One region of the Mesorhizobium sp. P171375 genome, then DNA from elsewhere that is predicted to be linked to it. Evidence: riboswitches for the same ligand, from Rfam matches in the RefSeq annotation. Region 1 holds a riboswitch; the other holds the start of a gene.
The links. A riboswitch is a leader RNA that binds a small molecule or an ion and turns the genes downstream of it on or off. The one in region 1 is predicted to bind S-adenosylmethionine.

Region 1 (12,085 bases):
TGGCCCCCGGGATTGCCGCTCACCGTCTCCGCGTTCGCGGGCAGCGCCGTCAGGGTGGCGGCGAAGAGCCCAATCGCCATGGTCTTCAACGTCCATCCAAGCTTTGCAAGCGGCAGTTCAGTGTGCATCCTGTGGCCTCGCGTTTGTTTCGCGACGCCAACGCTAGCATCAAGATGGTTAACATTAGGCAGCGCTCATCAATTTTCCGATCAGTCTGTCACACTGGCGCGAACGAGATCCCCTCCACCCGCTCCAACCTGCGGCGCAGGGTTGGGCGCGTGACCCGTTGTCCAATTTTCTTAGGGGCCGCAAAGGATCACATTGGCGGGCCACGCCAATGCCGCCATCTGTGTGGCCGCACCAGGTCCGGCTATAGTCCCGTTCCGCGCAAGGATGGAGTTCCGGCCGTTATCCCACTTCGCGCAGGATGAAGTCGTGCAGCATTTTGGCGGCCGGCGACAGCGCGCGGTTCTTCACCGTGATCAGGCTGTAGGGGCGGACCTCGATGTCGAACTCGGTCTGGACGACGTCGATGGCGCCGGCGAGACCGTCGGGGTTCTGGATGAATTTTGCCACCTGGATCGACACCGGGGCGATGGCATCGGACTGTGCCACCATGACCAGGGTCAGCAGCAGCGAAGAGGTGTTGAGGATGCGGTCCGGCAGCGCGATGTTGCGGTTCAGGAAATTGCTTTCCATCGCCTGGCGCAGCGGCGAGCCGCCGGACTGGAAGACCCAGTCATACGCAGCCGTATCCTCCAGCCGCACGGCCTTGCCGTTGCTCAGCGGATGGCCGCGGCGCACGATCAGGCAGGCTTTTTCGACGCCGATGACGCGGGCCTCGAACAGCCGCGGATTGAGATCGTCGGGAATGCGGGCGATGATGAAATCATGGCGCGTGGCAATCAGCTCGCGCGCCAGCACGTTGGAGGTCTCGACCTGCATGGTGATCTCGATGCGCGGATAGATGCGGCGGATTTCGCGGATCGCCGGCACCGCCAGTTCGATCGCCGGCGCGGTCACTGCGCCGAGAAACACCGCGCCGCCCTTGCCAGCCTTGAGCTCGGAAATCTCGCGGTCGGCCTCGCGCATCTCGAGCAGGATGGAGCGGGCGCGCCTGGCCAGCGCCTTGCCGTAAGGGGTCAGCGTGATGCCGCGCGGCAGCCTTTCGCACAGCTTGACGTCGAGCACGGCTTCCATCTCGGCGATCATGCGTGACGCCGCCGGCTGCGAGATGTTCATCACCTGCGCCGCGGCACTCACACGGCCGTGGTCGTCGAGGGCGACGATCATGCGCATATGGCGCAGGCTGAGGCCGCTGCGCAAAAGGGTTTCGCTGCCGCCCGGGACCTCGTCGTAACCACTTGAGATTCCTGAGGAATTGCGCAGCGCCGCCATGATTTTCTCCTGCTCCCGCGCGTGATCGGCCGGCAATCCGACCATGCCTTTATCCGCTCCTAATATATATCAGTTTCGATATAGCAACTATCAAAGATCGCATTTGACAGTTATGGCAAAGGGACACACCCTGAGCGCGTCTTGAGACTTGACGGTCGTTGACGAGCAAAATCGTATCGATCGAAATCAGCGTCTCGAGATTATTGGGAGGAATACCAGAGATCGACATGCCGGCGGTGGCGCGTTTCGCTTCCGTTCGACTGCGCGGCCCGCGAAGCCCCGGGGTGCCGCGTCCATCAACCAGGGAGAGTTAAGTGAAAATCATCAAGACACTGGCCGCCGTCGCGGCCCTTGGCATCGCTGCCATGACCTACTCGGCGCATGCAGCCGACAAGGGTCTCGTCGGCGTGCTGATGCCGACCAAGACCTCGCAGCGCTGGATCAATGACGGCGACGCCGTCAAGTCCCAGCTCGAGGCTCTCGGCTACACGGTCGACCTGCAGTACGCGCAGGACGACATCCCCAACCAGCTCAGCCAGCTTGAAAATGAAATCACCAAAGGCCCGAAGGCGCTGATCATCGCCTCGATCGACGGCACCACGCTGTCGGATGCGCTGCAGAAGGCCGCTGACGCCGGCGTCGTCGTCGTCGCTTATGACCGCCTGATCAAGAAGACCGCCAATGTCGACTACTACACCACCTTCGACAATTTCGGCGTCGGCGTGATCCAGGCGAACTCGCTGGTCAAGGGTCTCAAGGAGCGCTTCCCGAACACCAAGCCGTGGAACGTCGAACTGTTCGGCGGCTCGCCGGACGACAACAACGCCTTCTTCTTCTACAATGGCGCAATCTCCGTCCTGCAGCCGCTGATCGATGACGGCTCGATCAAGATCAAGTCCGGCCAAACCGGCATGGACAAGGTCGGTACGCTGCGTTGGCTCGCCGCCACCGCCCAGGCGCGCATGGACAACCTCCTGTCGGCCAACTACTCGGACGGCAGCCGCGTCGATGGCGTTCTGTCGCCCTATGACGGCCTGTCGCGCGGCATCACCGCCTCCCTGCGCGCTGTCGGCTATGGCACGGACGCCCAGCCCTGGCCGATCGTGACCGGCCAGGACGCCGAGACCGCCTCGGTCAAGCTGATCATCTCCGGCGAGCAGTACTCGACCGTGTTCAAGGACACCCGTGAACTGGCCAAGGCCACTGTCGAACTCGTCGACAAGGTGCTCTCGGGCGGCAAGCCGGAAGGCCTCGATGAAAAGACCTACAACAACGACGTCAAGGTCGTTCCTTCGATCCTTTTGACGCCGCATGATGTCGACAAGTCGAACTACCAGGCGCTGGTGGTCGACTCCGGCTACATCAAGGCCGACGAGCTGAAGTAAATTCGGTTGTAAAATCAGGGGTCCTGCGCAACGCAGGGCCCCTTTTCGTTCACCAGCGAGCCCGGTATTGTTGCCGACCTCGCCGGCAGTGTTTGCCGACCTCTCAAGGAGCGGTAGTTCCCATGGCCTCGACGATTTTGGAGATGCGCGACATCACCAAGACGTTCCCCGGCGTGAAGGCGCTGTCGAACGTCAACCTCAGTGTCGAGGAAGGCGAGATCCATGCCGTTGTCGGCGAGAACGGCGCCGGCAAATCGACGCTGATGAAGGTTCTCTCCGGCGTTTATGCAACTGGCACCTATGACGGCGCGATCGTCTACCGTGGCGAGGAATGCCATTTCAAGGGCATTCACGACAGCGAACACAAGGGCATCGTCATCATCCACCAGGAACTTGCGCTGGTGCCGATGCTGTCGATCGCCGAAAACATTTTCCTTGGCAATGAACACGCGAAATTCGGCGTCATCGACTGGAATGCCAACGAGACGCGCACCAGCGCCCTGCTGAAGAAGGTGGGCCTCAAGGAGGACCCCAAGACGCTGATCACCAATATCGGCGTCGGCAAGCAGCAGCTGGTCGAGATCGCCAAGGCGCTGAGCAAGGAAGTCAAGCTGCTGATCCTGGACGAGCCGACGGCGAGCCTGTCCGAAAAGGACAGCCAGGCGCTGCTCGACCTGCTGCTCGAGTTCAAGCGGCAAGGCATGACCTCGATCCTGATCTCGCACAAGCTCAACGAAGTGAACCGGGTCGCCGACAAGGTCACGGTCATCCGCGACGGGCGCACCATCGAAACACTTTCCAAGAAAGACATTTCGGAAGACCGCATCATCACCTCGATGGTCGGGCGCTCGCTCGACGATCGTTACCCGCCACGTGAGCCAAAGATCGGCGAGGTTGTGCTGCAGGTGAAGAACTGGTCTGTCTATCATCCGATCCATGCCGAGCGGCAAGTGATCAAGGGCATCGATATCAAAGTCCGCAAGGGCGAGGTGGTGGGTATTGCCGGGTTGATGGGTGCCGGACGCACCGAATTCGCGATGAGCCTGTTCGGCCGCTCCTATGGCCGCCATATCACCGGTGAAGTGCTGCTCAAGGGCAAGCCTATCGATGTCTCCTCGGTCAGCAAGGCGGTTGACCATGGCATTGCCTACGTCACCGAGGACCGCAAGACCTATGGTCTCAACCTGATCGATCATATCAAGCACAACATCACGCTGGCCAACCTTGGCGGCGTGTCGCGCCACGCCGTCATCGACGATTTGCGCGAACTCGCCGTCGCCAACGACTACAAGGCCAAGACCAACATCCGCTCGTCCAGCGTCTATCAGATGACCGGCAATCTGTCGGGCGGCAACCAGCAGAAGGTGGTGCTGTCGAAATGGCTGTTCGCCAATCCGGAAGTGCTCATCCTCGATGAGCCGACGCGCGGCATCGACGTCGGTGCCAAGTACGAAATCTACACCATCATCGCCCGCCTCGCCTCCGAAGGAAAGGCGATCATCGTCATCTCGTCGGAGATGCCTGAACTGCTCGGCATCACCGACCGCATCTACGTCATGAATGAAGGGCGCATGGTTGGAGAAATGGCGGCGAGCGACGCCAGCCAGGAAAAGATCATGCGCGCCATCGTTCGGGGAGAAGGAAAGCCATCATGACCACCGAAAGCGGTCCCGCGCCGAAAAGCGGCGTCGCCGAAGATGTGCAACAGGGGCCGCGCGTTGCCGTCTCGGCGCTGATCACCAATTTGCGCGACTACGGCCTGATCCTGGCGCTGATCGCCATCATGGTGTTCTTCCAGTTCACCACCTCCGGCACGCTGTTCAAGCCGGTGAACCTGAGCAACCTGGTGCAGCAGAACTCGTTCATCATCGTGATGGCGCTGGGCATGCTTCTGGTCATCGTCTCCGGCCATATCGACCTCAGCGTCGGCTCCGTCGCCGGCTTCATCGGCGCGCTGGCGGCTATGATGATGGTCATCTGGCCCCTTGGACCATTCAGCAATCCGCTGGTGGTTTCAATCGTCTGCCTGATCGTCGGCGGCCTCATCGGCGCGGCACAGGGCTACTGGATTGCCTATCACCGAATACCGAGCTTCATCGTCACGCTGGCGGGAATGCTGATCTTCCGGGGCATCTGCCAGGCGCTGCTGGGTGGCGGGTCTTCGGTGGGGCCGCTTCCAGCCGGCTTCAAGGCGCTTAGTTCAGGCTTCATCCCGGATGTCATCGGCCCCTTGACGCTGATCCCACCGACGGTAAATGCGGCTGGCAAGACCATTGTAGGTAGCGGCATGACCCTGCACATGACGACGATCGTGCTGGGCCTGGTCGCCGTGCTCGCCTATGCCTATTTCGGGCTCAAGGCACGGCGTACCCGCGAAGCGCACGGCTACCAAGCCGAGCCTTTCACGCTGTTCGTCATCAAGACCCTGGTGACCAGCGCTCTGGCGCTGTTCCTGGTCTACCAATTTGCCAGCTACAGGGGCCTGCCGATCGTACTCATGGTGATGGGCGCACTGATCGCGCTGTTCGTCTTCGTCACAAAACGCATGACGATCGGCCGCCGCATCTACGCCATGGGCGGCAATGCCAAGGCGGCGCAACTGTCGGGCATCAAGACCGAGCGGCTGACCCTGATGGTGTTCGTCAACATGGGTGTGCTGTCGGCGCTTGGCGGCCTGATCATAGCGGCGCGCCTGGGACAAGCCGTGCCTGCCGCGGGCCTCGGCAGCGAGCTCGACGTCATCGCCGCGGTGTTCATCGGCGGCGCTTCGGCGATGGGCGGCGTTGGCCAGGTGATCGGCGCGGTGGTCGGCGGCTTCATCATGGGTGTGATGAACAACGGCATGTCGATCATGGGCGTCAATGTCGACTGGCAGCAGGTGGTCAAAGGCCTGGTGCTGCTCGGTGCAGTGGTCTTCGACGTATACAACAAAAACAAAGGTTAGACCGGGAGCGGAACCAGGACGGCATACGGGTCACATCGCGGCGCTGCCGGGCAGTGCAAGAAGTCCCCTGAAGGACCAGGATCGCGAGCGCAATCCGGACGAAGAGTTTTAACCCGTGGCACGGATAGGTCCGCGCCGCGCCGGTAAGGTTTGTCAAAGCGGCAACCGAGCCAAGACAATTGAGAGAGGGTTCATCATGCTGATCTCCCAGATCCTCGACGACGCCGAGACGATCCGCGTCGTCGCCCGCAATGGCGGCAAGACCCGGATCATCAACGGCGCCCGCAGCGTCTATTCGCTGGCGATGGAGGCCGCGCGCACCGGCACCGGGCTGGTCGCGCTCATCGAGCGCAAGGGCTTCGGCGAAGCCGTCGATCTCGACGCCGCCTACAAGAAGGGGCGGCTGGTGTCGCCGATCAACCATCCCGATCCGGCGCATCTGCATCTGACCGGCACCGGGCTCACCCACCTCGGATCGGCGGCGACGCGCGATTCCATGCACAAGAAGCTCAGCGACGGCGGCGAGGAACAACTCACCGATTCCATGAAGATGTTCCGCATGGGTCTGGAAGGCGGCAAGCCGGCCAAGGGCCAGACCGGCGTGCAGCCGGAATGGTTCTACAAGGGCAACGGCACCATGGCGGTGGCGCCGGGCGCGGCGCTGATGTCACCGGCCTTCGCGCAGGACGCCGGCGAAGAGCCGGAGATCGCCGGCATCTATGTCATCGGCGACGACGGCGCGCCGTTCCGCGTCGGCTTCACGCTGTCCAACGAGTTTTCGGACCACATCACCGAGCGGGTGAACTATCTGTTCCTGGCGCATTCCAAGCTGCGCAATGCCTCGTTTGGGCCGGAGATCCTGATCGGCGATCTGCCGGCCGACATCAGAGGCGCTTCGCGCATCCTGCGCGACGGCAATCTTTTGTGGGAAAAGCCGTTTCTGTCGGGCGAAGCGAACATGTCGCACACCATCGCCAATCTCGAGCACCACCATTTCAAATATTCGGCCTTCCGCCAGCCCGGTGACGTGCATGTGCACATGTTCGGTACGGCGACGCTGTCCTTCGCCGACGGCATCAGGACGCAGGCCGGCGACGTCTTCGAGATCGAGGCCGGAGATTTCGGCCTGCCGCTGCGCAACCCGCTGGAGATCGAGCAGCCGGTGAAGGTGGCAGTGAAGGCGTTGTAGAAAGGGTGATCTCCCCCCTTGTGGGGGAGATGGCCGGCAGGCCAGAGGGGGGCGCTGTCCCGCCAGCGTCTCCGATCTAGCCAGCCCCTACCTTCGGACTTTTTTCTTAGCCGCGAAGAGGCCGCGATCCGTCGCGCCCCCCTCTGCCCTGCCGGGCATCTCCCCCACGAGGGGGGAGATTAGCAGCGTCGACTTCTCAATAAATATCGAAATCGAAATACTTGGCCTGGATCTTCTTGTAGGTGCCGTCGGCGACGATGGCGTCGATGGCCGCGTTGAGCTTGTCACGCAAAGCAGTGTCTTCCAGGCGCACTGCGATGCCGGCTTGCGTCTCGGTGCCCTTGACGTCGCCGACCAGCTTGCAGCAGCCGTCGCTCGCCTTCTTCAGCCAGTCCATAAGCACGAACTTGTCCGAGATCACCGCGTCGAGACGGCCGTTCTGCAGGTCGGTGATCGCCTCTTCCTGAGTCGGATAGAGTTTTGCCTCCGCACCGGCCTTGCCGTAGGCGTTCTGGGCGTAGTCGGCCTGGGTGGTCGACGCCTGCGCGCCCACCGTCTTGCCGGCAAGGGCGGCCGGTTCGGTGGACGTGAGGTCGCTGTCCTTCGGCGCCACCAGCGCCAGCGGCGTGGTGTAGTATTTGTTGGTGAAGGCGACCTGCTTCTTGCGCTCCTCGGTGATGCTCATCGAGGCGATGATGGCGTCGAATTTCTTCGCCTGCAGCGCTGGAATGATGCCGTCCCAGTCCTGGGTGACGATCTCGCACTCGACCTTCATTTGCGCGCACAGCGCATTGGCAATGTCGATGTCGAAGCCTTCGACCTTGCCGTCAGATGTAATGGTGTTGAAGGGCGGATAGGCGCCTTCGGTGCCGATCTTCAATTTCTCCTGCGCCTGCGCCAGCGAACCGGCCCCCATTACAAGCATGGCAGCGCTGGCTGCCGATATGATCCATTTCGAAATCTGCATTTTTTGGTTCCCCTTACGCGCCGGTCTCTTGCCGGCCACAGAAAGGCAGCCAAGCACGGTGAGCCAATGCAGGCAAGTATTTTGCCCAACGGTGATTGAGGGTTCAGACGGCGGTGCGGAAATGCTTGGAAAGCTTCAAGCCTTGCGCCTGGTAATTCGAGCCGAGATCGGTGCCGTAGAGCGCCTGCGGCCGCTTCAGCATATGCTCGTAGACCAGCCGACCGACGATCTGGCCATGGTCGAGGATGAACGGCACTTCGTGGCTGCGCACTTCGAGCACCGCCCGGCTGCCGGTGCCACCAGCGGCCGAATGGCCGAAGCCGGGATCGAAGAAGCCGGCATAGTGGACGCGGAATTCGCCGACCAGCGGGTCGAACGGCGTCATCTCGGCGGCGTAGAGCGGCGGCACGTGCACCGCCTCGCGGCTGACCAGGATGTAGAACTCGTCCGGGTCGAGCACCAGTTCGCCGGCGCCGCTCTTGTAAAGCGGCTCCCAGAAATCGACGGCATCCTGGGCGGCGCGCTTATCGACATCGACGAGGCCGGTGTGATGCTTGCCGCGATAGCCGACCAGCCCGTGCTGATCACCGTCGAGGTCGATCGAGAGCGCAATGCCACCACCGGAAATGTTGGGTGGCTCGGTGGCCACCAGCATCTCTGCCCGGTGCAATTCGTTCAGCTCTGCCTCCGACAACAGCGCATTGCCGGTGCGGAAGCGGATCTGCGACAGGCGCGAGCCGGCGCGCACGACGATCGGGAAGGTGCGCGGGCTGACCTCGAGATAGAGCGGCCCGTGATAGCCGGCGGCGATCTTGTCGAACTCGTGGCCGCGGTCGGTCATCACCCGGGTGAAGATGTCGAGCCGTCCGGTCGAGCTCTTGGGATTGGCCGAGGCGGAAATATTGGCCGGCAGGGCGAGGCTCTCGAGCAGCGGCACGATGTAGACGCAGCCGGTCTCCAGCACCGCGCCTTCAGTCAGGCTGATCTCGTGCAGCTTCAGCCGCTCGAGCTTCTCCGACACCTTGTGGTTGGGGCCGGGCAGGAAGGAGGCGCGGACGCGAAAAGCCTTGTCGCCGAGCCTGAGATCGAGGCTGGCCGGCTGTACCTGGTCGACATCGAGCGCGCGCGGCGACTTCAGCGCGCCGGACTGGAACAGCGCGGAAATATCCTGATCGGGAAGAATGCCTGTCTGCCGCAATGGCTGGCTCCGCTCCAACTGGTACAAACCTCTTAATGAAGCCGGCAATTGACGCAAGCATGGCTGAGGTCTAAAGGGTCGTTATCCCGTGGTGATTTGGCCGGTCGGCTTGCAGCCACGTTAAACAAGTCGCTAAAGGACCGTCGGGCCGCAAGGCCGTATGGACCGGTTGCGACTTTCGCGGCCGGTTTTTTTGTGTCTGGAAGAAAAGCGATGAGCACCAAGAAGCGTAACTGGAAGCCTCAGACCGCACTCGTGCATGGGGGGACGCTGCGTTCCCAGTTCGGCGAAACGTCGGAAGCGATGTACCTCACCCAGGGCTATGTCTACGAGACGGCGCAGGCCGCCGAAGCCCGTTTCAAGGGCGAGGAGCCGGGCTTCATCTATTCGCGCTACGCCAACCCGACCGTCGACATGTTCGAAAAGCGCATGTGCGCGCTGGAAGGCGCCGAAGACGCGCGGGCAACCGCGTCCGGCATGGCTGCGGTAACGGCGGCGCTGTTGTGCAGCGCCAAGGCCGGCGACCATATCGTTGCGGCGCGCGCGCTGTTCGGTTCCTGCCGCTGGGTGGTCGAGACGCTGGCGCCGAAATACGGCATCGAGGCGACGCTGGTCGACGGCACCGACATCGCCAACTGGGAAAAGGCGGTCAGGCCGAACACCAAACTGTTCTTCCTGGAAAGCCCGACCAACCCGACGCTGGAAGTGGTCGACATTGCCGCTGTCGCGTCGCTCGCCACCTCGATCGGCGCCAGGCTGATCGTCGACAATGTCTTTGCCACGCCCTTGCAGCAGAAGCCCTTGCAACTCGGCGCCCACATCGTTGTCTACTCCGCGACCAAGCACATTGACGGCCAGGGACGCTGTCTTGGCGGCATCATCCTGTCGGACAAGAAGTGGATCGACGAGAATTTGCACGACTATTTCCGCCACACCGGTCCGAGCCTGTCGCCGTTCAACGCCTGGACGCTGCTTAAGGGTCTGGAGACGCTGCCGGTGCGGGTGCGCCAGCAGACGGAAAGTGCCGGCAAGATCGCGGATTTCCTGGCCGGACAGCCGCAGATCGCCCGCGTCATCTATCCCGGCCGCGCCGACCATCCGCAGGCCGACATCGTCAAGAAGCAGATGGCGGGCGGCTCGACGCTGATCTGCCTCGACGTCAAGGGCGGCAAGCAGGCGGCTTTCGCCTTGCAGAACGCGCTCGACATCGTGCTGATCTCCAACAATCTCGGTGACGCCAAGAGCCTGATCACCCATCCGGCAACGACAACACACAAAAACCTCAGCGACGAGGCACGCGCCGAACTCGGCATCGGGCCGGGAACGCTGAGGCTGTCGGTCGGTCTTGAGGATACGGACGATCTACTCGAGGACGTTGCGCAGGCGCTGAAGGCGGCGAAGTAGCGGCCTTGCTGCGAAAGCAACGCAAAGGCCTGGGCGGCGCTCAGGCGCCCGACGAGGCCTCTTCCAGTTCCGTCATCGCCTTGGTGCGGATGGTCATGGCATTGCCGCGCCATTCGACCGCGCCGCCGAGCCAACCGCGCGACCAGATGGCGGGAAGCATCACATCGCGCACGATCATGGCGGTGACGATGCGCGGTGACAAATACCAGCCCTTGGCCCAGGCGAGCAGGCATTCCGGCACATAGGCAAAGGCCAGAACGCACAAAGCCGTGGTGGGCATGCTGACGCCGGCGCTTGCCGCCGCGACCAGTGCCAGCAGCAGCGGCACCGCCACACCCGTCAGGATCTCGGGCGTGTAGAACAGTGGGAAGGTGACGCGGCGCAGCCGCGCCCAGCGCGTCTGGCGCGACCAGATCTCGGCAAACGTACGCTGGCCGAGCGGCTGTTCGAAGGGCGAGGCAACGAGATTGACGCGCAGGCCGAGCCCATTGACCAGCTTGGTCGCGGCGGCATCCTCGGCGATCTCGGCGGCAAGCCCCTCGATGCCGCCATTGGCGTCGAGCATCGGCTTGTTCCACAGCATGCTTTTGCCCTGGGCAAAGCCGAGACCAAGGGCTTCGCCGGCATATTGCCAGCGCGCCTGCAGCGTGTTGAGGAAGGCGCATTCGACCCGGCCCAAAACCGTCCGGCCGCGAGCCGATCGGGGGTCGAGCAGACAAGCCCGGTGTCCGGCCGCCAGGCCGCCATCAGATGCTGGACATAGTCGACAGGCATCAGCACGTTGGAATCGGCCAGGATGACCCAGTTGTGCTGCGCCGCCACCCAACCCTTGACGCAATTGTTGAGCTTGGGGTTGGCGCTGACCCGGTCATCGCCGATCAGCAGCTGCGCCGCCACCTTTGGAAACCGGGCAATCGCCCGGTTTATCAGTTTGACCACCGGATCGTCGGCATGGGCGACGCAGAAGATCAGCTCGTAGCGCGGCCAGTCGAGCGAGAAGGCACGGGCAAGCGTCTCCTCAGTAAACGGTTCGACGCCGCGCGACGGCACCACGATCGACACCGGCGGCGCCTTTCTGGCCGGCGGAGCAATCTGGCGCGGCCGCTTCAGGCTGAGCGAGGCAAGCACAATGCTGGCGAGATTGGAAAGAAGCAGGAATGTCGAAAGCACCGCTGCTATGACTGTCAGTTCCATCGTGATCTGGTCACTCCGGGAAAAAGCGGCCAGGAATGGCCGTTTTCAACAGTTCGACAGAGCGCTGAGTCGCCCGATACGGTTCGTGCACACCATCATTGTCATGTGTCACTTAAATGACATTGTTGTTCGGCAACTGCGCATGAGGCCCTAATCCGGGAGTACGGCAAGAGCGCCGACAGGTCCGTTGGTGTCGTTTGGAGCAGCCTATGTACCGCGCCGTCACGCGCAACATCGAAGTGCAGGTCAGACCGTTCTATCTGGAGGATCGCTCCGATCCGTCGGAGAACCGCTATGTCTGGGGTTACCAAGTGACGATCGACAACCAGTCGGACGAGTTCGTGCAGCTTATGTCGCGCTACTGGCACATTACCGACGGCAGTGGCCGGGTCGAGGAAGTGCGCGG
Region 2 (12,085 bases), 1.7 Mb from region 1:
CGTGATCACGATTAAAACTGGTGTTGCGTGGGGTTTTCCCACCTATCTGTCGCAGATGCATTCACAGGCCGTTTGAGCTGCGGATGCCTTCAAGTCCCTCCATTCGGTTTAAGCACCGCTGTTGAACGCAAGGATTCAGGTCATGGCTGATCAACCGGACGCGAACGCCACAGCCCAGCCGGTGACCGTCGAAGCCAGCAGTCTGCGCGACCAGGTGGCGACGATCAAACGGGCGCTGGTCTGCTCGCCGATGCGCAAATGGCTGGTGTGGACGTCGGTCGGTATCATGGCCGTCATCGTCGCGACGTCGATTGGCCAGGTTCTGCTCAACCGCTGGAACCAGCCCTTCTACGATGCGCTGGCGCGCCGCGACATGGCGGCCTTCCTTCACCAGCTCATGATTTTTGCAATGATCGCCGGCACGCTGCTGATGCTCAACATCGCTCAGACCTGGCTCAACCAGATGATCCGGCTGAAGCTGCGCGAGGCGCTGACGCTCGACCTGATCGACCAGTGGATGCGGCCGGCGCGGGCCTTCCGGCTGGCCAATGCCGGCGCCATCGGCGTCAATCCCGACCAGCGCATGCAGCAGGATGCCGCGCATCTATCCGATCTGTCGACGGATCTCGGCGTCGGCCTGCTGCAATCCTTCATCCTGCTGGTGTCCTTCGTCGGTGTGCTTTGGCAACTCTCGTCGGGCTTCGTCTTCCACATCAACGGCTGGTCGCTGGCGATACCGGGCTACATGGTCTGGGCAGCGTTCCTCTATGCCGGCATCGCCTCATGGTTGAGCTGGCTGGTCGGGCGGCCGCTGATCCGCCTCAACAGCGACCGCTACACGCGCGAAGCCGAGTTGCGCTCCTCGATGGTGCGGGTCAACGAGAATGTCGACGCCATTGCGCTCTACCATGGCGAAGCCGACGCCAAGCGACGGCTCGAACTCGACCTCGGCACGGTGCTGGGCGCCATGCGGCGCATCTACACCGCGCAGATCAACCTGTCCTGGGTGACCGATACCTATGGCTGGATCACCGTGGTGGCGCCGATCCTGGTGGCGTCGCCGGTCTATTTCTCGGGCGATATCAGCTTTGGCGGGCTGATGATGGCGGTTGGTGCCTTCAACCAGGTGCATTCGTCGCTGCGCTGGTTCATCAACAACATCGGCGGCATCGCCGACTGGCGCGCGACGCTGATGCGCGTTGCCGACTTCCGCATCGCGCTCGATGAAACCGATGTGCTGCACGACAAGGAAAAGCGCATTGAATTCGGCGACAACGCCAATGGCAGCCTGACGTTCGAAAAGCTCCAGGTGGCCTCGCCCGAGGGCTGCACCAAGCTTGCCGACAGCCACGTCGAAATCCATCCCGGCGAGCGCGTCATGATCACCGGCGAGCCCGGCGCCGGCAAGACGCTGTTCTTCCGCGCCATTGCCGGCCTGTGGCCATGGGGCAGGGGGCGGATCGGCCTACCGGCTGGAGAAACCCTCATCTTCGTGCCGCGTGTCCCATATTTGCCGGCCGGCACGTTGCGAGAGGTGCTCAATCATGCGAACGGGCATGCGCCCGCTAACGATGCCGACATTTCGGCCGTGCTGGCCGAGGTTGGTCTTGAACGGCTGTCATCGTCGCTCGACCGCGTGGGGCGCTGGGACCATGAGTTGGCCGATGACGAACAGCGCCTACTGGGCGTGGCCAGGCTCGCGTTGCGGCAGCCGAAATGGGTGATCATCGACGAAGCGATGGATGCGTTTGACGGACCCTCGCTGAGGCGAGTGCTGGCGATGTTGGAAAAGCACCTGAAGGGAGCCGCGATCATCAATATCGGGCGCGGCCAGCACAACACTCAGTTCTTTCCGCGCGGCCTGACGATCGTGAAGGATTCCGGTGCGCCGGCGCTGAAGCCCGCTCGCGTCAGGGCCGGCGCCATCGACCCGCCGCCGAGAGGGGCTCGCCCGCGAAAAGAGTAGCCTAAAGCGCGACGCATTTGAACGGATTCACGCGACGCGCTTTAGGTCTTTGTTTCATGCATGTCGTTCTCTCAAAACCGGGGCCACTTTTGAGCGACATGCATTAGGCTTTATTTCGCCGCGATCGCGGCGAAGATTCGCGGATCGAAACATCCGTGGTGCGGCCATGCTCGATGCGCTCAGCCTGCTAGCCTGCCTTGCCTGCACTCCGGTCACGCCCGTGGCTGCCCCGGCCAATGCCGTTGCCGTGGATGTCGAACTGGTGCTGGCCGTCGATATCTCGCAGTCGATGGACGAGAGGGAGTTCGCGCTGCAGCGTGCCGGCTATGTCGAGGCGCTCAGGCATCCCGACTTCATCAAGGCTGTGCGCTCGGGCACGACCGGCCGCATCGCGCTTGCCTATTTCGAATGGGCGGGCGTCGTGCGCGAGGATGGCGTCATCGCCTGGCAGGTCATCGACAGCGCAGAAAGCGCCGACGCCTTCGCCGACAAAATAGCCGCGCGGCCGTTCCGCAGCTTTCGCGGCACCTCGATTTCCGGCGCGCTTGCCTTCGGCGCCGGGCTTTTCGACAGCACCGGCTTCGACGCACCACGCAGCGTGATCGACATCTCCGGCGACGGCCCCAACAACACTGGGCTGCCGGTCGCCACCACACGCGATGCCGCGGTGGCCAAGGGCATCGTCATCAATGGTCTGCCGATCCTGATCAGCCCGTCACCGACCTTCAGCCATCTCGACCAGTATTATGACGATTGCGTCACCGGTGGGCCCGGCTCCTTCGTGCTGCCGATCTACGCAGCGTCTGAATTCGCCACCGCCATACGCCGCAAGCTTATCCTGGAGGTGAGCGGCATTGCCGATGCGACCGTGGTCACGATCGACGCGGCAGCGCCCATGGACTGCCTGCAGGGTGAACGCGACCGGCGGCTTTATTCCGACCCTTATTTCCCGGAACTCGACAAATGAGGCCTAGAAATAGTTCCCGAGGGAAGCTCTAGGCCGGCCGCGCACCGTATTTGTCGCGAAATTCGGTGTAGAGATCGCGGCGCCAGCGCCGGCCGCCGACATAGCCGCGAAACAGTTGCGGCAGCGAATAGCCGAGTGCCTTCGACGACCGGTTGGCCAGATAGCCGGAGAACGCCTGCGAAACCCTGCCCTTGAGCGCGTCGGCGATGAGCTGCCGGGCGATCATGTAGGGCGGAATGTGGGGATAGCGGTCGGCGATATAGGGGTGCTTGTCGATCAAACTGGCATAGGCTTCGACATAGCCATCGCGCTGTCCGGAGATGGAATTCTCCGAATTGTACTTTTTCCAGTCGATCACTTCGGACAATTGCGCGCCGCTGCGCCGGGCAAAGCGCAGCAACAATTCGCGATCCTGCATGCGCGTGACGTCGCTGTCGTAGCCGCCGATGGCCAAAAGCGACTCGCGCCGGGCGGTGATTGCCGACCCGGCAATGAAGATGGTCTGCGCGACAAGGGCTCGTTCCAGCGAGTCGCGGCTCAGGAGAGCCTCGCGGTTGACGCAATTGGTGCGGCGATTGCCCTTCAGCGACACGAAGGAACTAATCAGCACTTCGAGCGAGGGATTGTTGTCGAACTGCTCCAGCGTCCGCACCAGCCGGTCCGGCAAATAGACGTCGTCGGAATCGAGGAATGTGACCACCGGCGCCCGCGCCCGCTCGATGCCGGCATTGCGGGCGGCATTGGCGCCACGCCATTTCGAGCCGACATAGATCAGCCGTGGATCGCGGATTTCGGCGAGTGCCGCGGCCGTGCCGTCGGTCGAGCCGTCATCGACGACGATGTGCTCGAACCGGGCAAAATTCTGCGCCAGCACGCTCTCGACGGCGCGCACCACCTTGCTGCGGCGATTGTGCGTCGGCGTGATCACCGAGATCAGCGGAGCGAGGTCGGTTGTCTTGGACATGCTGCTTCGATTATGCCCCGAATTCCCTGGAGGCCGGATGCTTTGATGGGTTCGCCTTCCAAGCCTTACCTCGGGATGGCATTCGATTCGACGCTACAAAAAACCGGCGGCAATGTCATCACAAACTGTTGAGCCAGGACGCCCGTAGGCTGGCCGATTACCCCTGACGTAATCGACCGATGGCCGTCATTTCCGCAGATTGCGCCAACGGAGCCGGTTATTGCGCTTCGATCGAACAGGGAGTTCAGCCATGACCGCCTACGCCGATGTGGTCATCGCCGACGGTGTCAGGCACCCGCACAAGGCCACGGACGTGCTGGGATAGGAGACACTATCGCTTCAGCAAGAACACCGCCTGCTGGCCGAAGAAATTCCAGAACCACCATGGCATCGACAGGCCGATCTTCTGGCCGTTGCCGTCCAGCGCAGTCGCTTTCTCGACCGAGGCGCCGAGCTCCTCGACCAGGTTGACGAAGTCGCGGATGGTGCAGAAATGGATGTTGGGCGTGTCGTACCAGGAATAGGGCAGGTCCTCGGTCACCGGCATCCGTCCCTTGAAGAACAGCGACAGCCGCACCCGCCAATGGCCGAAATTGGGGAACGAGACGATGGCGCGGTTGCCGATTCTGAGCAGTTCGTCGAGCACCAGCTTCGGGTTGCGGGTCGCCTGCAGGGTCTGCGACAGGACGACGAAATCGAAACCCTTATCGGGATAGAATTCGAGGTCGGTGTCGGCATCGCCCTGGATGACCGAGAGGCCGCGCGCCACGCATTCATTGACGCCGCGCTGCGACAGTTCCAGCCCGCGGCCGTCGACCTGCTTGGTCTCCTGCAGGAGTTCGAGCAGCAGGCCGTCGCCGGAGCCGACGTCGAGCACCCGCGAGAGCGGCGGAATGAGGCCGGCAACGACTTCGAGGTCGACGCGCTGGGCGCGGTTGACACTCATGGCTTCGCCCCTCGGATGGCGCATGATCCCGGTGCGAAAAGTCTGCAACTTTTCGGGGTCATGCGCGGAGCCCCCTGGCGCGGGCCGCCGAGCCGATGAAGCCATTGATGGCGGCGAACAGTTCCGGTTCGTCGAGCAGGAAGGCATCGTGGCCGCGATCGGTGTCGATCTCGACGAAGGAGACGGACGCGCCGGCTGCGTTCAGCGCATGCACGATCGAGCGGCTCTCCTCGGTCGGGAACAGCCAGTCCGAAGTGAAGGAGACCAGGCAAAAGCGCGTCTTTGTGCCGGCAAAGGCATCGGCGAGCCGGCCGCCATGGTCGGCGGCGAGGTCGAAATAGTCCATCGAACGGGTCATGTAGAGATAGGAATTGGCGTCGAAGCGGTCGACGAAGGTCATGCCCTGATGGCGCAGATAGCTCTCGATCTGAAAGTCGGCGTCGAAACCGAAGGTCAGCGCTTCGCGATCCTGCAGATTGCGGCCGAACTTGCGGTGCAGTGCCGCTTCCGACAGATAGGTGATGTGGGCGGCCATGCGCGCCACCGCCAGCCCCTTTTCCGGGCGCTTGCCGTGCTCGAAATATTTGCCGCCATGCCAGTCCGGGTCGGCCATGACGGCCTGGCGACCGACCTCGTGGAAGGCTATGTTCTGCGAGGAATGGCGCGCGCCGGTGGCGATCGGCAGCGCCGAGAAGACGCGCTCGGAATAGCACGACGCCCATTCCAGCACCTGCATGCCGCCCATCGACCCGCCGAGCACGCAAAACAGCTTCTCGATGCCGAAATGGTCGACCAGCATCAGCTGCGCCCGCACCATGTCGCGGATGGTGATGATCGGCAGGTCGAGCCCGTAGGGCTTGCCGGTGGCGGGATTCGTCGAGGCCGGACCGGTCGAGCCGAGACAGCCGCCGATGACGTTGGAGCAGATGACGAAGAAGCGGTTGGTGTCGATGATCTTGCCGGGGCCGATCAGCACTTCCCACCAGCCAGGCTTGCCGGTCACCGGATTGGTGTTGGCGACGTGCTGGTCGCCGGTCAGCGCGTGGCAGACCAGAATGGCGTTGGAGCGGGCGTCGTTCAGCGTGCCGTAGGTCTGGTAGGCGATCTGGAACGGCGACAATAGCGTGCCGGCGTCGAGCTTGAGCGGCTTGTCAGGGCCAAAACGCAACACCGGGCTCGACGGGTTGTCGGCCTCATTGTTGGTTTTTGCGGCGCGGAGCGCGGTCATGTGACTCTCCTTGCCCGCCGTCAGGCAATAAAAAACCGGCAATGCGATCGCAAAGCCGGTTACGTCACGCAAACGGCCCTTTAGCGAGTTGTTTAACGTGGCTGCAAGCCGACCGGCCAAATCACCACGGAACTGTTCCGTTCTTCTAGAACTCGGGCGGCCCGGCGTCAACGGCCAGCTATTGCCCGGGCCTCTCGACATTCGGAGCCACGGCTTGTATTTCCGCTGCGGCCTCCGGACGGAGGCATTCTCGACGGATTTGCGACATGAACAAGACAACGGACAAGGCACGGCCGACGCCCCGCGCGGGCATCATGGACATCGACGCCTATGTGCCGGGCAAGAGCACGGCGCCGGCCGGCGTCGCCAAGGTCCATAAATTGTCGTCGAACGAGAACCCGCTCGGCCCGTCACCGAAAGCAATCGAGGCCGCGCGGGAGGTCGCTGCCAAGCTTGATGTCTATCCCGATGGCACCGCCCGTCGGCTGCGCGAGGCGATCGCCGAAGTGCATGGCCTGAACCCGGCGAACATCATCTGCTCCAACGGTTCTGACGAGATCCTCGGCCTGCTGGCGCAGACCTATCTGGCGCCCGGCGATGAGGCCATCATCACCGAACACGCCTTCATGATCTACAAGATCTACATCCAGTCGGCCGGCGGGACACCGGTGACGGTCAAGGAGACCGACGAGCGCGCCGATGTCGACGCGATCCTCGCCGCGGTGACGCCGCGGACCAAAATCATCTTCCTTGCCAATCCCAACAATCCGACCGGCACCTATTTGCCGTTCCAGGAGGTCCGTCGCCTGCATGCCGCCTTGCCTGGCAACGTGCTTCTGGTGCTCGACGCGGCCTACGCCGAATATGTCCGGCGCAACGACTATGAGGCCGGCATCGAGCTGGCCGGCAGCGCGCAGAACGTTGTCATGACCCGCACCTTCTCCAAGCTCGGCCTTGGCGGTGCGCGCATCGGATGGATGTACGGTCCCCTTCACATTGTCGATGCCATCAACCGGATCCGCGGCCCTTTCAATGTCAACGCGACGGCGATCGAGGCGGGCATTGCCGCCATCCGCGACCGCGCCCATGTCGAGCGCAGTTCGTTGCACAACGAGACCTGGCTTACCTGGCTGAATGACGAGCTGACGAAGCTAGGGCTCAGGGTGACACCGAGTGTCGGCAATTTCGTGCTCATCCACTTCCCCAATGACAAGAAGCATTCGGCAGAGGCGGCGGACGAGTACCTCACCCAGCGCGGCTATATCTTGCGCCGCGTTACCGGCTACGGGTTTCCCAACGCGCTGCGCATGAGCGTCGGCACGGAAGAAGCCAATCGTGGCGTCATCGATGCCCTCACGACATTCCTGAAAAGCTGAAACAATGACATCACCGATGTTTGAAAAGATCGCGCTGGTCGGCATCGGCCTGATCGGCTCGTCGCTGGCCCGCGTCATCCGCCGCGAAGGCCTGGCCGCCCATGTCGCCATCGCGACGCGCAGCCCGACCACGCTGGCGCGTGCGAAGGAGCTCGGTCTCGGTGAGTCCTACACCACGGACGCAGAAGAAGCGGTTCGCGATGCCGACCTCATCATCGTCTCGGTGCCGGTGGGATCGTCGGGCGAGGTGGCGCAAGAGATCGCGCCGGCGCTGAAAATGGGCGCCATCCTCACCGATGTCGGCTCGACCAAGGCCTCGGTGATTGCACAGATGCAGCCCTATGTGCCGGACGGCGTGCATTTCATCCCGGGACATCCGCTGGCGGGTACGGAAAAGTCCGGCCCGGATGCCGGCTTCGCCGAGCTGTTTGAGAACCGCTGGTGCATCTTTACGCCGCTGCCCGATACCGATCCGGCCGCGCTGGAGAAGCTGTCGCAATTCTGGCGGCGCTGCGGCTCCAACATCGACACAATGGACCCGCAGCATCACGACATGACGCTGGCGATCGTCTCGCATCTGCCGCACATCATCGCCTACAACATCGTCGGCACGGCCGACGACCTGGAATCGGTGACCAAGACCGAAGTCATCAAATATTCGGCCTCGGGTTTCCGCGACTTCACCCGTCTCGCGGCTTCGGACCCGACTATGTGGCGGGACGTATGCCTGCACAACAAGGATGCCATCCTGGAAATGCTGGCACGCTTCTCGGAGGATCTGGCCTTTCTGCAGCGGGCGATCCGCTGGGGTGACGGCGATAAGCTGTTCGACCTATTCACCCGCACCCGTGCCGTGCGCCGCTCGATCATCGAGGCCGGCCAGGATATCGACGTGCCGGATTTTGGTCGCCAAGCGGTGGAACACCCCGCCAAGAGCTAAAATCCGTTTCAGGCAGGCCAGGTCGCCGCGACCATGGCCATTGTCTCGGCCCGGTCCGGCGCGCCCAGCCGGCCGCCGAAGCGCTGGCATTTGAGCGCGGCGGCCGCACTGGCAAAGCGCAAGGCCTGCTCGACAGGCATGGCTTCGGCGAGCCCAACGGCAAAGGCGCCGTGGAAGATGTCGCCAGCGGCCAGCGTGTCGACGGCCTTGACCTTCGGCGCCGCGATGTGGCGAACGCAGCCTGAGGACCGGTCATGCCACCAGCTTCCCGCCGCTCCGCCGGTCACCGCGACGAAGGCATCGGTGCGGCTGGCGAGATCGGCGCAGGCGGTCTCCGGATCTAGGGCGTGGCCGCAGACAATGCGCGCCGCTGTCTCCGAAGCGACGATGTGCGACGCCAGCGGCAACAGAAGCTCCAGCACTTCGAGTGGCGCTGTGTCGGCATCGAGGATCGCCGGCCTGCCGGCGTCGCGCGCGGCGGTCAGGGCAAGGGCGGCAGCGCCCGGCCAGCGCACATCGACGAGAACGGCGTCAAATGCGGCAAGGTCTGTGACGGGCAGCGTCTCGGGATCAGCCTGCGCCTTCGGGTCGTAGAAAGGCACGATAACGCGCTCGCCATGGGCGTCGACGAGGATCGAGGCCAGCGCCGAACGCGCACCTTGAACGCGGCGGACAAAACTGCAATCGACGCCCTCGGCCTCGATGCCGGCCAGCAGCTGGTCGCCGATGACATCGTCACCCGCACTTGCCCACAGGAACACCTCGGCGCCGAGACGGCGTGCGGCGCAGGCCGCACTTGTCGCCATGCCCGCAGCGATCTGGACGCCGTCCGAAGCGATGAACTTGCCTTGGTGCGTGGGCAGGGTTTCGAGGCGCAGGATGGTGTCCAGCGTCAGCGCGCCGACACTAAGCAGTTTTACTGGCCGGTTCATGCGTTGGCTTGGCTAAGCATGGATCCTCCCCCAAAGCGGTTCCCGCCTTTGGGATCATGCTCTAATCGAGCGGCTTGATCTTGCCCAGAGGAATGAAGCCGAGCGAGGCCTTGCCCTTCACCACCTTGAGCGGCATCGACGGCTCGTTGCCGAGCAAAGCCAAGCCGGCAAAGCCTTGTTCGATCTGGCTCTTCTGCTCGGGGATGGCGGTGGCGAGGATTGCCGCCACGGCCTTGGGATCCTTGAGCTTGATCGTCAGGTCGGCGTTGACCAGGCCATTGGCGTCGACCGACACCGGGCCGGAGACGGTGATGCGCGCGGTTCCCGACGACAGATCGAGCTTGTGGATGTCGGCGGTCTGGCCGCGCACGCTCTTTGCCTCGGTCTTCATCAGCGCCACGCCGTTTTTCAGCGTCGCGTCACCGCTGCCGTCGAGTGGCGGCAGCACGCGCCCGCCGATCGCGTCTGGATCGATCTCAAGATCGGTGAAGTTTCCGACATAACCGATGTCCTGGCCGTCGGGCCGCAGTTCTCCCGCCGCAGTTCCGGCGCTGAACAGCGAAACCGGGTCGGTGTCATCAGCCGGGTCGGTCTGGCCGGACAGGCCTTCGGCCTGCAGCGAAATGCTGCGCGGCAAGGGCCAGGACAGCTTTGCACCGGCCTGTAGATTGTCCCAGTCGATCCAGAGCGGGGTCATCCCGGGCATCGATGTGCGCAGCGGTCCGCGCAACTCGGCGGCGGGCGATAGCGGGCGGATGAGTTCGGCCAGAAAGTTGAAGCTACCGGTCGAGGCAGCGACGTTCCTGGCGTCGTCCTCGTAAGCCAGCGTATCACAGGAAATGGCGAAGCTCAGGGGATAGCCGCTGACGGTGAGATTGGCGCAGCCGGCCTCGATGCCTTTGATATTCAGCTGCGCCACCGCCTTGTCGGCTTCGCTTCTGACGCGGCCGGCAACATAGAACCAAACCGCGCTGTAGGCGCCGAACAGCATAACGGCCAAAGCGGCGAGCCAGAACAGCCGGCGGCGAAACTTCGACGGGCGTTCGTCACTTGACGTCATGCTGCGGCTTTCATTAACGCGGCGTGTTGCGGGTGGACTGTGGTTTACGCAACAAGCAAAAAGACAGAAGAGCACCGATTCCGATGCGGCGGCGTCACTCTCGTGCAATCAGGCTTGGCGATATGGGCGATTTTTGGGTTTTTGGCTACGGCTCGCTGATCTGGCGGCCGGGATTCGCGCATGTCGAGACCCGGCGCGCCCGCCTTTACGGCTACCGCCGGTCGCTCTGCGTCTATTCCTTCGTGCATCGCGGCACGCGCGAGCGGCCGGGCCTGGTGCTTGGCCTCGACCGTGGCGGCTCCTGCATCGGGCTGGCGTTTCGCGTGCCCGGTGAGTTGCGCGATGAGGTGCTTGACTATCTGCGCGAGCGCGAACTGGTGACCAGCGTCTACCTTGAGCGTGTGCTCGACATCCGCCTCGACGGCGGCGAAACGGTCCCGGCGCTTGCCTATATCGTCGACCGCCAGCACGAGCAGTATGCCGGCGGCCTCGACGCGGCGCATGCGGCAAACGTCATCCGCGGCGCCATCGGCCAGTCCGGAAACAATGAGGACTATGTGCTGAGCGCGGTCGAGCACCTCGAAGCGCTCGGTATCAGCGATCACTGGCTGGAAGAGGTGGCGAAACGGGTCGCGCCTTTGTGAAGTGCTGGGCCGCCGGAAAATTGGCTGAGGCCTTTGACCTCGGCGCGGCGAGACCTAGCTTAGCTGCGGCCCGAAGCATTCGGGTTCGCCCGCCGCCGCCAGCATCACGGAGCCCCATCTTGCAGAAACGCCGTCTCGGTCAAACCGACCTTTCCATCGCGCCGCTGGTTCTGGGCGGTAATGTCTTCGGCTGGACCGCCGACGAGAAGACCTCCTTCGACCTGCTCGACCGGTTCGCCGGCGCCGGCCTCAACGCCATCGACACGGCCGACGCCTATTCGCGCTGGGTGCCCGGCAACAAGGGCGGCGAATCCGAGACGATCATCGGCAAATGGATGAAAAGCCGCGGCAACCGCGACAAGATCGTCGTCATCACCAAGGTCGGCTCGGATATGGGGCAAGGCAAAAAGGATTTGTCGGCCGCCCATATCGAGAGGGCGGTCGACGCATCGCTCAAGCGGCTGCAGACCGATGTGATCGACCTTTACCTGTCGCACTGGGCGGACCCGGCCACGCCTTACGAGGAGACGCTCGGCGTTTACGATAAGCTGCTCGCCGCGGGCAAGGTCCGCCATATCGGCGCCTCCAACCTCGACGCCGGCCAGTTGCGCGCCGCACTCGATGTGGCCAGCCTGCGCGGCCTGCCGCGCTATGCCGTGCTGCAGCCGGAATACAATCTCTACGATCGCTCGTCTTTCGACGGGCCGCTGCATGATCTGTGCGTGGCGGAGGATATCGGCGTCATCACCTATTTCGCTCTCGCCAAGGGGTTTTTGAGCGGCAAATACCGAAGCGAGGCCGATCTTGGCAAAAGTGAACGCGGCGGTGGCGTGAAGGGCTATCTCAATGCGCGCGGCATGCGCATCCTGGCGGCGCTCGACACTGTGTCGGCGCGGCATTCGGCCAGCCAGGCGGAAGTGGCGCTCGCCTGGGTGATGGTGCAGCCCGGCATCACCGCACCGATCGCCAGCGCCACGACGCTCGATCAGGTCGACAGCCTGGTGCGCGCCGCATCGCTGAAGCTCAGCGCGGAGGATCTCGCGGCGCTGGACAAGGCCAGCG

Region 2: it holds a riboswitch for S-adenosylmethionine, as region 1 does, so the genes downstream of both, metX (homoserine O-acetyltransferase MetX) here and ACYHH6_RS08620 (O-succinylhomoserine sulfhydrylase) in region 1, are expected to answer to the same signal.

The regions. Positions count from the first base shown of each region.
Region 1 is NZ_JBYNWF010000001.1:1,780,122-1,792,206, reverse strand. Features, by position in the region: gene ACYHH6_RS08660 (hypothetical protein) at 1-128, opposite strand, end outside; gene ACYHH6_RS08655 (LysR family transcriptional regulator) at 409-1,398, opposite strand; gene chvE (multiple monosaccharide ABC transporter substrate-binding protein) at 1,713-2,783, shown strand; gene mmsA (multiple monosaccharide ABC transporter ATP-binding protein) at 2,906-4,438, shown strand; gene mmsB (multiple monosaccharide ABC transporter permease) at 4,435-5,727, shown strand; gene araD1 (AraD1 family protein) at 5,924-6,916, shown strand; gene ACYHH6_RS08630 (ABC transporter substrate-binding protein) at 7,113-7,883, opposite strand; gene ACYHH6_RS08625 (2'-deoxycytidine 5'-triphosphate deaminase) at 7,987-9,081, opposite strand; SAM riboswitch at 9,160-9,237, shown strand; gene ACYHH6_RS08620 (O-succinylhomoserine sulfhydrylase) at 9,295-10,485, shown strand; partial or broken gene ACYHH6_RS08615 (ceramide glucosyltransferase) at 10,526-11,679, opposite strand; gene apaG (Co2+/Mg2+ efflux protein ApaG) at 11,889-12,085, shown strand, end outside.
Region 2 is NZ_JBYNWF010000001.1:111,106-123,190, reverse strand. Features, by position in the region: gene ACYHH6_RS00605 (class I SAM-dependent methyltransferase) at 1-5, shown strand, start outside; gene ACYHH6_RS00600 (ABC transporter ATP-binding protein/permease) at 143-1,966, shown strand; gene ACYHH6_RS00595 (DUF1194 domain-containing protein) at 2,133-2,933, shown strand; gene ACYHH6_RS00590 (glycosyltransferase family 2 protein) at 2,962-3,897, opposite strand; gene metW (methionine biosynthesis protein MetW) at 4,229-4,843, opposite strand; gene metX (homoserine O-acetyltransferase MetX) at 4,902-6,071, opposite strand; SAM riboswitch at 6,132-6,209, opposite strand; gene hisC (histidinol-phosphate transaminase) at 6,329-7,447, shown strand; gene ACYHH6_RS00570 (prephenate/arogenate dehydrogenase family protein) at 7,452-8,387, shown strand; gene ACYHH6_RS00565 (sugar kinase) at 8,396-9,319, opposite strand; gene ACYHH6_RS00560 (DUF2125 domain-containing protein) at 9,381-10,379, opposite strand; gene ACYHH6_RS00555 (gamma-glutamylcyclotransferase) at 10,502-11,023, shown strand; gene ACYHH6_RS00550 (aldo/keto reductase) at 11,143-12,085, shown strand, end outside.